DNA from 3 places in the Citrobacter sp. ANG330 genome. Region 3 is predicted to be linked to each of the others. Evidence: predicted binding sites of a transcription regulator. Region 3 holds the regulator's gene; each other region holds the start of a gene.

Region 1 (4,251 bases), on a different contig from region 3:
GAGATCCAACAGGCTGTTGACGTTGAGGTTTTCGACGGCGTACTGCACTTCACCGGCGGTGACAGCTTCGCATTCACAGACCACACTGCGGTGCTGGCGGCCATGACTCAGCCACGCTGGCGTACGGTCGCCGTGGCGATACACCGCCGAACCACGCAATGGGGCAGGCAGGGAGATCACGCGCTTCAGCGTACTTTCCGTCGGTTCGTGCGAACCCGGTAACGGCGTGTCCGCGGTGACACAAGGACGCATGTTGCCCAGCTTGCGGCAGACCGCGTCGGTGGCCCATTCCGCCATCAGGCGGTAAGTCATCAGCTTGCCGCCGGTAATGGTGATAAATCCGTCCAGGCCATCGCGTTTCGCATGATCAAACAGCACAATACCGCGGCTGACGTTACGCCCGCTGGGATCATCATCGCTTGCCACCAGCGGGCGTACGCCGGAGTAGGCGCGCAGAATGCGCGTTTTCGCCATAACTGGCGCCAGTTTTTCGCCTTCGCGCAGCAGAATATCGACCTCATCGGCGGTGACGCGGTTGCTGTCGATATCGTTGTAATCAATATGGGTTGAGGTGGTGCCAATCAGCGAAATGGTATCGCCAGGTACCAGAATGTCGGCGTCGGAAGGTTTACGGCAGCGGTTAATGACGTGCTGGTTGATGCGGTGATCCATGATCAGCAGCGACCCTTTCGCCGGGAACATACGGATGCTTAAGTCGGCATATTCCGCGATCCGCTGTCCCCAGATCCCGGCGGCATTCACCACTACCGGCGCGAGCAGTGTTTGCGTTTCGCCATTGAGATGGTTACGCACATGCACGCCGCTGACGGTCGCCCCTTCACGGAGCAACCCTGTCACTTCGTGGGCGGTCAGGATAATGGCGCCATGTTCTTTCGCATCAAGCATGTTGGCAGCAGTCAACCGGAACGGATCAACGGTGCCATCCGGCACTTTAACCGCGCCGATGAGCTGCGGATTCACCGACGGTTCGATAATCCGCGCCTGTTGCGGATCGATCGCTTCTGCCCGAATGCCCGCTTCTTCGCAGGCTCGGATAAAGGTGGCCTGGAAGGAGAGTTCGTCTTCCGGCAGGGTAATAAACAGACCGTCCGTCGGTTCAACGCAGTGGCGGGCGATACGTTTCAGAATTTGGTTTTCGCTGATGCATTCGCGGGCAGATTCTGCATCGGTCACCGCATAACGTGCGCCGCTGTGCAGCAGTCCGTGGTTACGACCGGTCGCTCCGGTCGCAATATCATGACGCTCGACTAAAATAACACGGAGTCCACGCAGCGCGCAGTCACGGGCAATCCCTGCGCCAGTGGCACCACCCCCAATGATAATCACGTCACTGGTTTGCGAGTCGCGAGTTTTCATTGTTTTCCCTCACAGTTCGTTTTTTATCATTTAGCCACATAAAAAGCATGGTTTGTTTGATTTCGCGCATATTCGCTCATGATTCGAAAATGAAACGTGATTTCGTGCGCCTTTCTGAACATTCGTCATAAATCTGTAACAATATGTGCTGTAATTCACATTCACGTTCTGTATCTTTGCATAACATCGCGACCACACCGGAAGCAGCGGGGGTTGCATGTACCACCTGCGGTGTTTACTACTTATAAAAGACGGGCCACGGAGGCTACATTATGTTGAGTATATTTAAACCAGCGGCGCACAGAGCACGCTTGCCTGCAGCGGAGATCGATCCGACATACCGCCGGCTTCGCTGGCAAATATTTCTGGGGATATTCTTTGGCTATGCCGCGTACTATCTGGTGCGCAAGAACTTTGCCCTTGCAATGCCTTACCTGGTCGAACAGGGTTTTTCACGCGGTGATTTAGGTTTCGCCCTGTCGGGGATCTCAATTGCCTATGGATTTTCGAAATTCATCATGGGCTCGGTTTCGGATCGCTCGAATCCGCGCGTTTTCCTGCCAGCCGGTCTGATTCTGGCCGCGGCGGTGATGCTGTTCATGGGCTTTGTGCCGTGGGCGACATCGAGCATCGCCGTGATGTTTGTGCTGCTGTTCCTTTGCGGATGGTTCCAGGGCATGGGCTGGCCGCCGTGCGGACGCACCATGGTGCACTGGTGGTCGCAGAAGGAACGTGGCGGGATAGTCTCCGTCTGGAACTGTGCGCATAACGTCGGTGGCGGGATCCCTCCGCTGCTGTTCCTGCTCGGGATGGCCTGGTTTAACGACTGGAAAGCCGCCCTGTATATGCCAGCGTTCGGCGCCATTCTGGTGGCGATTTTCGCTTTCGCGCTGATGCGTGATACGCCGCAATCCTGTGGCCTGCCGCCCATCGAAGAGTACAAAAACGACTACCCGGACGACTACAACGAGAAAGCGGAAGAAGAGCTGACCGCGAAGCAGATCTTCATGCAGTACGTTCTGCCGAATAAACTGTTGTGGTACATCGCGATTGCAAACGTGTTCGTTTATCTGCTGCGTTACGGCATTCTCGACTGGTCTCCAACCTATCTGAAAGAAGTGAAGCATTTTGCACTGGATAAATCCTCCTGGGCCTACTTCTTCTATGAATATGCGGGGATCCCAGGCACGTTGCTGTGCGGCTGGATGTCGGACAAAGTGTTCCGTGGTAACCGTGGCGCGACCGGTGTGTTCTTTATGACCCTGGTGACGATCGCTACCATCGTTTACTGGATGAACCCGGCGGGTAACCCGACCGTCGATATGGTTTGTATGATTGTGATCGGCTTCCTGATTTACGGTCCGGTGATGCTGATTGGTCTGCATGCGCTGGAACTGGCACCGAAAAAAGCCGCAGGGACGGCAGCGGGCTTTACTGGCCTGTTTGGTTACCTCGGCGGTTCCGTGGCGGCCAGCGCCATCGTTGGTTACACCGTCGACTTCTTTGGCTGGGACGGCGGTTTCATGGTGATGATCGGTGGCAGCATCCTGGCGGTGATTCTGTTGATTGTGGTGATGATCGGCGAAAAACGCCACCATGCTGAGATGCAACTGAAACGCAACGGGGGCTAAGTGAATGAAAACAGCACTGAAAAACCTGAGTCTGACGCTGATGATGGCGGGCGCGGTAATGGGAAGCCATGCCCTGGCCGCCAGCAACACGGATAAAGTCGTGATTGCCCACCGTGGCGCGAGTGGCTACCTGCCGGAGCATACGCTGCCCGCGAAAGCGATGGCCTATGCGCAGGGAGCGGATTATCTGGAGCAGGATCTGGTGATGACGAAAGACGACCAACTGGTTGTCCTGCATGACCACTATCTTGATCGCGTGACGGATGTCGCGGAGCGCTTTCCGGATCGTGCGCGCCAGGACGGTCGTTATTACGCCATCGACTTTACGCTGGACGAAATCAAATCTCTGAAATTTACCGAAGGGTTTGATCTGGAAAATGGCAAGAAGGTGCAAACCTATCCTGGCCGTTTCCCGATGGGTAAATCGGATTTCCGCGTGCATACCTTTGCTGAAGAGATCGAGTTTGTTCAGGGACTGAACCATTCTACTGGCAAGAACATCGGTATCTATCCGGAGATCAAAGCGCCGTGGTTCCATCATCAGGAAGGGAAGGACATTGCGACGAAAACCCTGGAAGTGCTGAAAAAATACGGTTACAGCGACAAGCAGGACAAAGTTTATCTGCAAAGTTTTGATGTGGCGGAACTTAAGCGCATCAAAAATGAGCTGGAACCGAAAATGGGGATGAACCTGAACCTGGTACAGCTCATCGCGTATACCGACTGGAATGAAACGCAGGAGAAGAAGCCGGACGGTAGTTGGGTGAATTACAATTATGACTGGATGTTCAAACCCGGCGCGATGAAGCAGGTGGCTGAGTATGCGGACGGTATTGGTCCGGATTACCATATGCTGATTGACGAGAAGTCGACGAAAGGCAATATCGTCCTGACAGATATGGTGAAAGAAGCACACCAGAATAAGATGACGGTTCATCCTTATACAGTGCGCGCCGATCAGTTGCCGGAGTACACAACGGATGTGAATCAGCTGTATGACATCCTCTACAACAAAGCGGGCGTGGACGGGCTGTTCACCGACTTCCCCGACAAAGCGGTGATGTTCTTACGTAAAGAGTAATAACCACGTTATTCTCTCCACTGCACCCCAAAGGCGAGCAACCGCTGAGTAAGGTGCAGTTTTTTTATCTCTTTTCCTGCCGCTTTAACGCAAGAAATCACACGTCAGATCAAGAAGTCCGTAGCCGATCATGAATTTCTTAAGATTTCCTTAAGAAGAAGA
Region 2 (4,251 bases), on a different contig from region 3:
GCTCGTGGGGATCGAACGTTTCAATTTGCAGGAACCAGTTATCCTCAGTGTGATATTTCTCAATGAATTCCAGGCCAAGATCGAAGGTTTTCTCAATGGGAAATTTATCCTGTTGCAGGATTTTTTCGCGGTTAGCCAAATCCTGCGACATCATTTGGCCAAGGTGTGGCGGGAATTCACGCTTAATTAAATCAGGCTCCCAGCGATCGCCCTCCTGACCTCTGACGATTTCCCATGACGCATAGCGGTTATGGTAAGTACAGCCGCCATCTTCCCAGTAGTGGTAATGGTCACTGATTAAATGGCTGTGAACGCCATTTTTTTTCATGATTTCAAAGCAGGAGTCGTCAAAGGGTTCCAGAGGCCCCCAACTACGATGGAGAAAGTTGTAGCGACCCGTGTGTAATTCTCGTCTGGCAGGCATGCAAGGTAGACTTCCTACATAGCTTTTATCAAAGACAACGCATTTTTCCGCCAGACGGGAAAAATGAGGGGTGTGAGTCCAGGCGGAATTATAAGGGGCTAAGCAATGCCTGTTTAATGAGTCATACATTACCATTATCGCTTTCATTTTTTCTCCTGTGCGATTTTATTCAGTTCATTATCTCTGAGATGCAAATGTCGGTAGATATCAGATCAAACGCCGTAATTCTTCAAAGGTGAATATCCGACCACGATAGGTTACTGCCGGATAAACTGCATCACATTCCACGGCGACTTTATTATTGGTATCGATAATAAAAAACTGACTACCAACACCATACATGATGCTATAGTAATTCCCGATTTCATGAATTTCAGAGGTTATATTGCTGCGTTTTCCCGGAATGGTAAATGTATCGAGAAGCTCTACGGTTTGGTTGTTTAAATCAATACCATATACCAGACTTTGGGAGTCAAAAGGTGCTTCATAATATTCGTCCGGAATGGGGTCTTCCATTTTTTTATTATTTTCACTCCCATCATCAAAGAGTGCCGCTTTGTTATTGAAAAGCGTAATGGCGAGACGATTTTCCGTCAGAAAGTCGGCATATTTTGGGTTGGTGGTGGGGAAGACGGCATGCTCTCCATTGGGATAGGCAAAGCCTGGCAACGGTTTTAGATTTACCGTTGCTGCAACAAGTGAATTCATCGGATTATCAATAGTCCACTCAATATCGCCGCTCTCCATATTCAGTCCATAAATCGTACTGGTAGAGCGATTATTCAAAATGAGTTGCTTGAGATGCGTGCTGTATTCCAGCGAGTTAAAGTGCGCATCGTTGGGTTGAGCATCAATACACACATCCTGATTATCAAAGTATTCCGAGTAGTCACGTGACCAGATAATGTTGCCATTATTCACATCATATTTATAGATTGTGGACTGCTGACGTTGTTGTGCCGTGGGGTTTTCCAGTAGCGTGACCAGACAGAACATGTTGCCATCCGGTCCGAAAGTTATATCGTGATGAAAACCGTAACCTGCCGGAACAGAATAGGACTGGCGAGTTTCGCCCAGAAGATTCATTTGCCTCAGTGTCTGGGCATAGTTTTCTCCCGCCGTGGGGAAAATGTCAAAGCCAGGGTAGATAGAGTGGCCGTCACTCTTTAGGTTATTGTTATCCCAGGCATTGGTAAATGCCATTCTCAGATCGCCATTTTTATCATAGGCGGTGTAAAAACAGGTGACAAGCCAACCCTGATAAAGCGTTTCCTGTGCAATACGTTCATCGTTGATCGCGAAAGTCACATTCAGTGGGATGACACCGTAATCCTGTCCTGTGGTATCCGCAGTAACATTGACAGTTTGGTTTGAACCGTCATTAAAGAGACATTCAATGCTAATGGTGTTGGACGTATTCGCATACAGACCAATAACAGGGATAGTCGGATTTAATATATATTCATTTGTTGAATATATAAAACTGCTGTCGAGGGTTTTTCCTTTTACGGTATAACGATATTTCATCGGCAGATCTGCCGTTACCGTAACTTGTGCGGAAAGTAGGTTCTGATTGAAAGGGTTAATCACAACACGGGTAGTCATATCTTGCATAATCATTCCTTTATGGGAACGCCGATAAAGTGGCGTGAAGCGGATGACGGAAGATTTGCCATCCCTGGTTATTGAGATTGATATTTTCAGTGAATATATTTTATTCGTTCATACTTTTCGAAATAGAGTGTGTTTGAGTCTGGAGTGGGAAGTTGTGAGATCTATCACATATGAAAATAAACATAATCATTAAGCAAAAAATCATAATGTAGAGCGAGTTGCTATTAAATCTATTATGCAAACTCACTCTTGCAACCATCTGGATTAATATGAATAGTCAAATTTTGAGTGTCAGGGAAAAGGTTGGCTACGGCCTTGGGGATGCGGCAAGCCATATTGTCTTTGATAATGTCATGCTTTATCTCATGTTCTTTTATACTGATATTGCTGGTTTGCCTGCGGCGTTTATTGGCAGCATGTTTTTAGTGACGCGAATACTTGATGCAATATCTGACCCTTGTATGGGATTGCTTGCAGACCGTACCCGTACGCGCTGGGGGAAATTTCGCCCGTGGCTGCTGTGGGCGTCCATTCCTTTTGGTATTAGTTGTGTTCTTACCTATACGGTTCCGGATTTATCGCTATATGGAAAAATGATTTATGCCACACTCACTTATATCGCACTAACGTTGATGTACACGATCGTTAATATTCCTTATTGTGCACTGGGTGGGGTAATCACCAGCGATTCACAGCAGCGCATGTCTTTGCAGTCGTGGCGGTTTGTGCTTGCAACGGCAGGCGGCATGTTGTCCACCGCATTAATGATGAATATGGTGGACTGGCTGGGTGGAGGGGATAAAAAACTGGGTTTTCAGATCAGTATTACACTGCTCTCTATTATTGCTGTGTTGATGTTCTACTTTTGTTTTTTTACCACCAAAGAGCGCATTGTTTCACCCCCCATTAACGCTGGTTTTAAAGGCATGTTGGGTGATTTAAAAGATATCTGGAAAAACGATCAGTGGCGAGTGGTCAGTGTTCTGACCGTCTTCACTATCATCGGAACTTCGGTACGTGGTGGGGTGATGATGTATTACGTCACCTTGATTATGGAATCACCCAAAGTATTTTCGATATTTCTCTCCACATATTGTGTCGGCAATATTGTCGGTAGCGCGATAGCAAAACCGCTAAGCGTTCGCTTTTGTAAAGTGGCGGTGTTTATTTTCTGTAATATTGTTCTGATGATAATGAGTTTTGCGATGTATTTTGTGCCAATGGACAGAATGGTGGTGATGTTTTGCCTGATTTTTATCATTGGTGTTCTGCATCAGATTATGACGCCGATAAAGTGGGTCATGATGGCGGATACGGTAGATTACGGCGAAATGGTCAGTGGTAAACGCCTGACGGGAATTAGCTTCGCGGGGACGTTGTTTGTGCTGAAAATGGGGCTGGCGGTAGGTGGTGCAATTATCGGTTGGATGCTCGCTATGGGGGGCTATCAGGCGGGAGCTGATGCGCAGTCGCCGGAAACGTTGAAGACCATCATCACCTTGTTTACGGTTGCGCCGGGACTTTGTTATCTGTGCTGTGCGTTAATCGCCAAATGCTTCTACAGGTTGACTACGGAACAAATGAAACAGGTTTCGCAAACGCGACATGCGTCGAGCTGATTTGCGGAGTTTATTCATGCTAATCATCCGGGCTCTCAGGTAGTATTGAGGTTATTTCATGCACATTCTGCGCATTGAGTAGGGGGTTAAATGAAGATTTCCCGCCTCGGAGAAGCCCCGGATTACCGCTTCTCGCTGGCAAACGAGCGTACCTTTCTGGCGTGGATCCGCACCGCGCTGGGTTTTCTGGCCGCGGGCGTTGGGCTTGATCAACTGGCGCCAGATTTCGCCACGCCGGTTATCCGCGAGCTGTTGGCGCTGTTACTCTGTTTATTCGCGGGTGGCCTGGCGATTTACGGTTATCTGCGCTGGTTGCGCAATGAAAAGGCGATGCGACTGAAGGAAGATTTACCTTACACCCGAAGCCTGCTGATCATCAGTCTGATATTGACCATTGTGGCGATTGTGGTCATGGCGCTGGTGCTGTATGCCGGATAGCCGTAAGGCCCGTCGCATGGCCGATCCTGGTTTGCAACCAGAGCGCACATCGCTGGCCTGGTTTCGCACGTTGCTGGGTTATTGTGCGCTGATGGCGCTGGCGATAAAACATCACTGGCATCAGGCGGGATTCTTGTTCTGGGTCTCTATCGCGGT
Region 3 (4,251 bases):
CCCAGCCGTAGTTTTTACGGATAGTCAGATAGCTGACCAGGGTGATCACCAGCATCAGGGCCAGCGTATATCCTTCAGGAATATGAAAGTGCAGCGTCACGCCTGCAATAATCAGCCCCACCAGCGTACCCGCCGAACGGTGCAGAATACGCACGCGGGTGGCGCCATAACCGTTCTGCGTGACAAACAGCACGGTCATCAGGATCCAGTACGGTTTCGGCAGGTGTAACGCGGTTCCCATCAGACTGGCGATGCTGAGCATGACGCTGATACGCCCGGCGTTGCGTAGCGCTGGTGATTTCAGGGAAAGGTAGTTTTTCAACGCAGGAAGCAACGGAAGACGGCGCTGTTTGTCAGCCATCAGATCGCGGGCGTAAAGTGGTCGTTGAGTGCGCAGCACCCGGGCGATACGGCTGAAGTGCCAGTAACAGAACTGCCCGACGGGGTTATCCGGATGCTGATGAGCAATTTTTTCCAGCGCGCCAATCTGCTTTTGCATAGAGAAACGGGTCGGCAGTCGGTGATACAGAATGTCATCCGCCAGTACCCGCAACCGCGCGGCGACGGTTTGCGCCGTCCAGCGAATCACCTGCTCAGCGTGGCTGCGTTCGACCAGCTTTTGCACCTCTTCCGGCTGGTGCAGACTCACTGAGATATGTTCCTGTAAATCCAGCGCTTCCTGAAAGGCGCGCAGCATTCGTTTGTAGTCATTGTTGTGATGCGCCGACAGCATATGCATCTGCTGATAACACTGGGTGATGAGGTCGACGGCTTTTTGCTGGCGGACCAGCAGCGGCGGTAGCGTTTTTTCCGGATCGGTGTGCTGAGTCAGCATACTGTATTTGGCTTCGCAGTAATCCGCCAGTTCCCGGTACAGTAGGCTTAGCGACTCGCGCAGCGGTTGCTCGCGCCACAGCCAGAACCAGAACCAGTTAAATAAGCCATACCACAGCGTGCCCAGCGCGTAGATCAGCAACGGTTCCCAGACCGGCATATTTCCTGCCAGGCTCAGCGTAAAAATAGCGGCAATCAGCGAGGCGGGCAGCAGGCGGGCATGCAGTGAACTCAGTTCCGCGGTGACGCCGAGAATCAATGTGAGTCCGGTCAGGATCAGCGGCAACGGGATCGCCTGCGCCAGTAGCAGCTGCATAATCAGGCTGCATCCGGCAAACAGCGACGCGCCAATCACCAGGCGTTTGAAAAAGCGTTTGTGCGGTGTATCAAGCCCGGCAATGTTGCAGCAGGCGGGAACGAGAGAGAAGAGCAAACCCAGATGCAACTGCCCGATGATCAGGCCGACGGCCACGGGCAAACAGAGCACCAGCGTTTGACGTAGTGCATAGTTGATTTCTGGGTGATAAATCAGTCTGCGCCACATTGGCAAAACAAAAATGACGCACTACCGGGTAGCGCGCCATTTCCGATGAGATTAACGAGTGCCGTAAACGACGATCGTTTTACCGTGAGCGGAGATCAGGTTCTGATCTTCCAGCATCTTCAGGATACGACCAACGGTTTCGCGAGAACAGCCAACGATCTGGCCAATCTCCTGGCGAGTGATTTTGATCTGCATGCCGTCCGGGTGAGTCATTGCATCAGGCTGTTTCGCCAGATTCAGCAGCGTCTGGGCGATACGACCGGTCACATCGAGGAAGGCCAGGTTACCGACTTTCTCTGAAGTGACTTGCAGGCGGCGAGCCATTTGAGAAGACAGGCGCATCAGAATATCCGGGTTCACCTGGATCAACTGGCGGAATTTCTTGTAGGAAATTTCAGCCACTTCACACGCTGTTTTCGCCCGAACCCATGCGCTACGTTCCTGGCCTTCTTCAAACAGGCCCAGTTCGCCAATGAAATCACCCTGATTCAGATAAGAAAGGATCATTTCTTTCCCTTCCTCATCTTTAATCAACACTGCCACTGAGCCCTTAACGATGTAGTACAACGTTTCCGCTTTTTCACCCTGGTGAATCAGCGTGCTCTTGGACGGGTACTTATGAATATGGCAATGAGACAAGAACCATTCGAGTGTCGGGTCTGTTTGCGGTTTGCCAAGCACCATGCGCGATTATCCTCTGTTATAAGCTGTCTCCAGAGCCAAAAAATCCGCTGTCTCTGGGGTTGCAAAAATGTGCTTCCCGCGTCCTGGGAAGAGACTGTCAAAAACGAACTGCAGCCTTTAATGTGAAGTCCTCTGCATACATGCAGTACGTCAATGTATTACTGTAGCATCCTGACTGTTTTAGCATAGCTTTAGCCGTGTGTCTCCTGGTGTCTCGCTTCAGCATGACGCAGGTCGCCTTCCGTTGCGAGAATTGTTATGTACGCGTAATCTGTCAGGAAAATTAACGCACTGGAGTTAAAAAATATGCAAGCGCGTGTTAAATGGGTTGAGGGGTTAACCTTCCTGGGTGAGTCCGCTTCCGGGCATCAGATTCTGATGGACGGTAACTCTGGTGATAAAGCACCGAGCCCGATGGAAATGGTGTTGATGGCGGCTGGCGGTTGCAGCGCCATTGACGTGGTTTCTATCCTGCAAAAAGGCCGTCAGGATGTGACGAACTGCGAAGTGAAATTGACTTCAGAACGTCGGGAAGAGGCGCCACGCCTGTTCACTCACATCAACCTGCACTTTATTGTCACCGGCCACGATCTGAAGGATGCCGCCGTTGCGCGGGCGGTCGATCTGTCGGCAGAGAAGTATTGCTCTGTGGCGTTGATGCTGGGAAAAGCGGTTAACATTACCCATTCGTACGAAGTGATTGCTGCCTGATGATCATTGCCTGATGGCGCTGCGCTTATCAGGCCTACTCCTGTCGTAGGCCCGGTAAGCGCAGCGCCATCGGGCACTCCCCACCGTTTATTCGATCTTCTTGCCTTCCATCAGTCGCTGTACCAGCGGCAGCATGATCAGTTCCATTGCCAGACCCATTTTCCCGCCAGGAACCACCAACGTATTGATGTGAGAAATGAATGAGCCCTGCAGCATCGCCAGCAGCCAGGGGAAATCGATCCCTTCCAGATTGCGGAAATGAATCACCACAAAGCTCTCATCCAGTGATGGAATGCTCCTGGCTGCGAAGGGGTTGGATGTGTCCACGGTAGGAACGCGCTGGAAGTTGATGTGGGTGCGGGAGAACTGCGGCGTGATGTAGTTGATATAGTCGTCCATCGAACGGACCACCGAATCCATCACCGCCTCACGAGAATGGCCTCGTTCACTGGTGTCGCGGATAAGCTTCTGGATCCATTCCAGGTTAACGATGGGCACCACGCCGACCAGGAGATCAACATGTCTTGCGACCTCATGCTGGGGCGTGACGACGCCGCCGTGCAGGCCTTCATAGAACAGCACATCGGTGGGTTCGGGCAGTGCTTGCCACGGGGTAAACGTCCCCGGCACCTGGTTCCACGGGACGGCTTCATCGTAGGTATGCAGATATTTGCGTGACTGGCCTTTCCCGGTCTGGCCGTACTCAATAAACGTCTGTTCCAGCAGGCCGAAGTCATTGGCTTCGGGGCCAAAATAGCTGATATGGCGCCCGGCATCGCGCGCTTTGCGAATCGCCATATCCATCTCCGGACGGGTATAACGATGAAAACTGTCGCCTTCCACCTCGGCTGCACGCAGGTTGAGCTGCGCAAAAATTTTACGGAACGCGAGGCTGGTGGTGGTGGTCCCCGCGCCGCTGGATCCTGTTACCGCGATCACCGGATGTTTGGCAGACATGTTAACTCCATCAATAAATTGATTTTTTATTATAGTCGGCCGATAGCGTGCGGGTTACTCGCGAAATGATTTGCGCGGCATGATGTTGACGGTTTCGTGCAACTCAGACCACACCAGGACCGCTTCTCCACACTGTAACTGGCGTTTCACGTCGGCGACTTTTTGCTCAAGGGTACGTTCATGTTCACCATAATCGGTACCTTCGCGCAACACAAAGCTTTCGATCAGATTGTCCAGCGTCTCGGGGGAAAGGTCCTGCCAGGGGATTTGCATAGTTATGCCTCCAGATAGGGTGTCAGCCAGTCAGGAATGCGCGACTCCAGCCACATTTCTGGTCGACGCAACGTGCCGCCGATGAACCCGACGTGACCGCCATGTTCGGTTAACTGATATTCCACCTGCGGCGGTAAATCTTCCGCTTTAGGGATCACATGATGATCCATGAACGGGTCGTCTTTTGCGTGGATGATCAACGTCGGAATCGCGATGTCACTGAGCAAGGGCATGGCGCTACATTGACG

Evidence for each region. The regulator CRP, encoded in region 3, controls carbon source genes, mostly activating them, when cyclic AMP is high. The targets are predictions, from matches to a motif close to ATGTGANNNNNNTCACAT.
Region 1: glpT (glycerol-3-phosphate transporter) is a predicted target of CRP. The motif match lies at 1,521-1,538, and genes of this name have one in related genera.
Region 2: QNN88_RS21515 (glycoside-pentoside-hexuronide (GPH):cation symporter) is a predicted target of CRP. The motif match lies at 2,191-2,208, and genes of this name have one in related genera.

Annotation. Positions count from the first base shown of each region.
Region 1 is NZ_JASJUI010000001.1:809,466-813,716, reverse strand. It holds gene glpA (anaerobic glycerol-3-phosphate dehydrogenase subunit A) at 1-1,377, opposite strand, end outside; gene glpT (glycerol-3-phosphate transporter) at 1,650-3,008, shown strand; gene glpQ (glycerophosphodiester phosphodiesterase) at 3,013-4,089, shown strand.
Region 2 is NZ_JASJUI010000014.1:68,808-73,058, forward strand. It holds gene QNN88_RS21505 (sulfatase) at 1-571, opposite strand, end outside; gene QNN88_RS21510 (aryl-sulfate sulfotransferase) at 632-2,038, opposite strand; gene QNN88_RS21515 (glycoside-pentoside-hexuronide (GPH):cation symporter) at 2,308-3,657, shown strand; gene QNN88_RS21520 (YidH family protein) at 3,748-4,095, shown strand; gene QNN88_RS21525 (DUF202 domain-containing protein) at 4,085-4,251, shown strand, end outside.
Region 3 is NZ_JASJUI010000010.1:139,516-143,766, forward strand. It holds gene QNN88_RS19250 (YccS/YhfK family putative transporter) at 1-1,378, opposite strand, end outside; gene crp (cAMP-activated global transcriptional regulator CRP) at 1,430-2,062, opposite strand; gene QNN88_RS19260 (OsmC family protein) at 2,369-2,773, shown strand; gene QNN88_RS19265 (phosphoribulokinase) at 2,861-3,730, opposite strand; gene QNN88_RS19270 (YheU family protein) at 3,785-4,003, opposite strand; gene QNN88_RS19275 (hydrolase) at 4,006-4,251, opposite strand, start outside.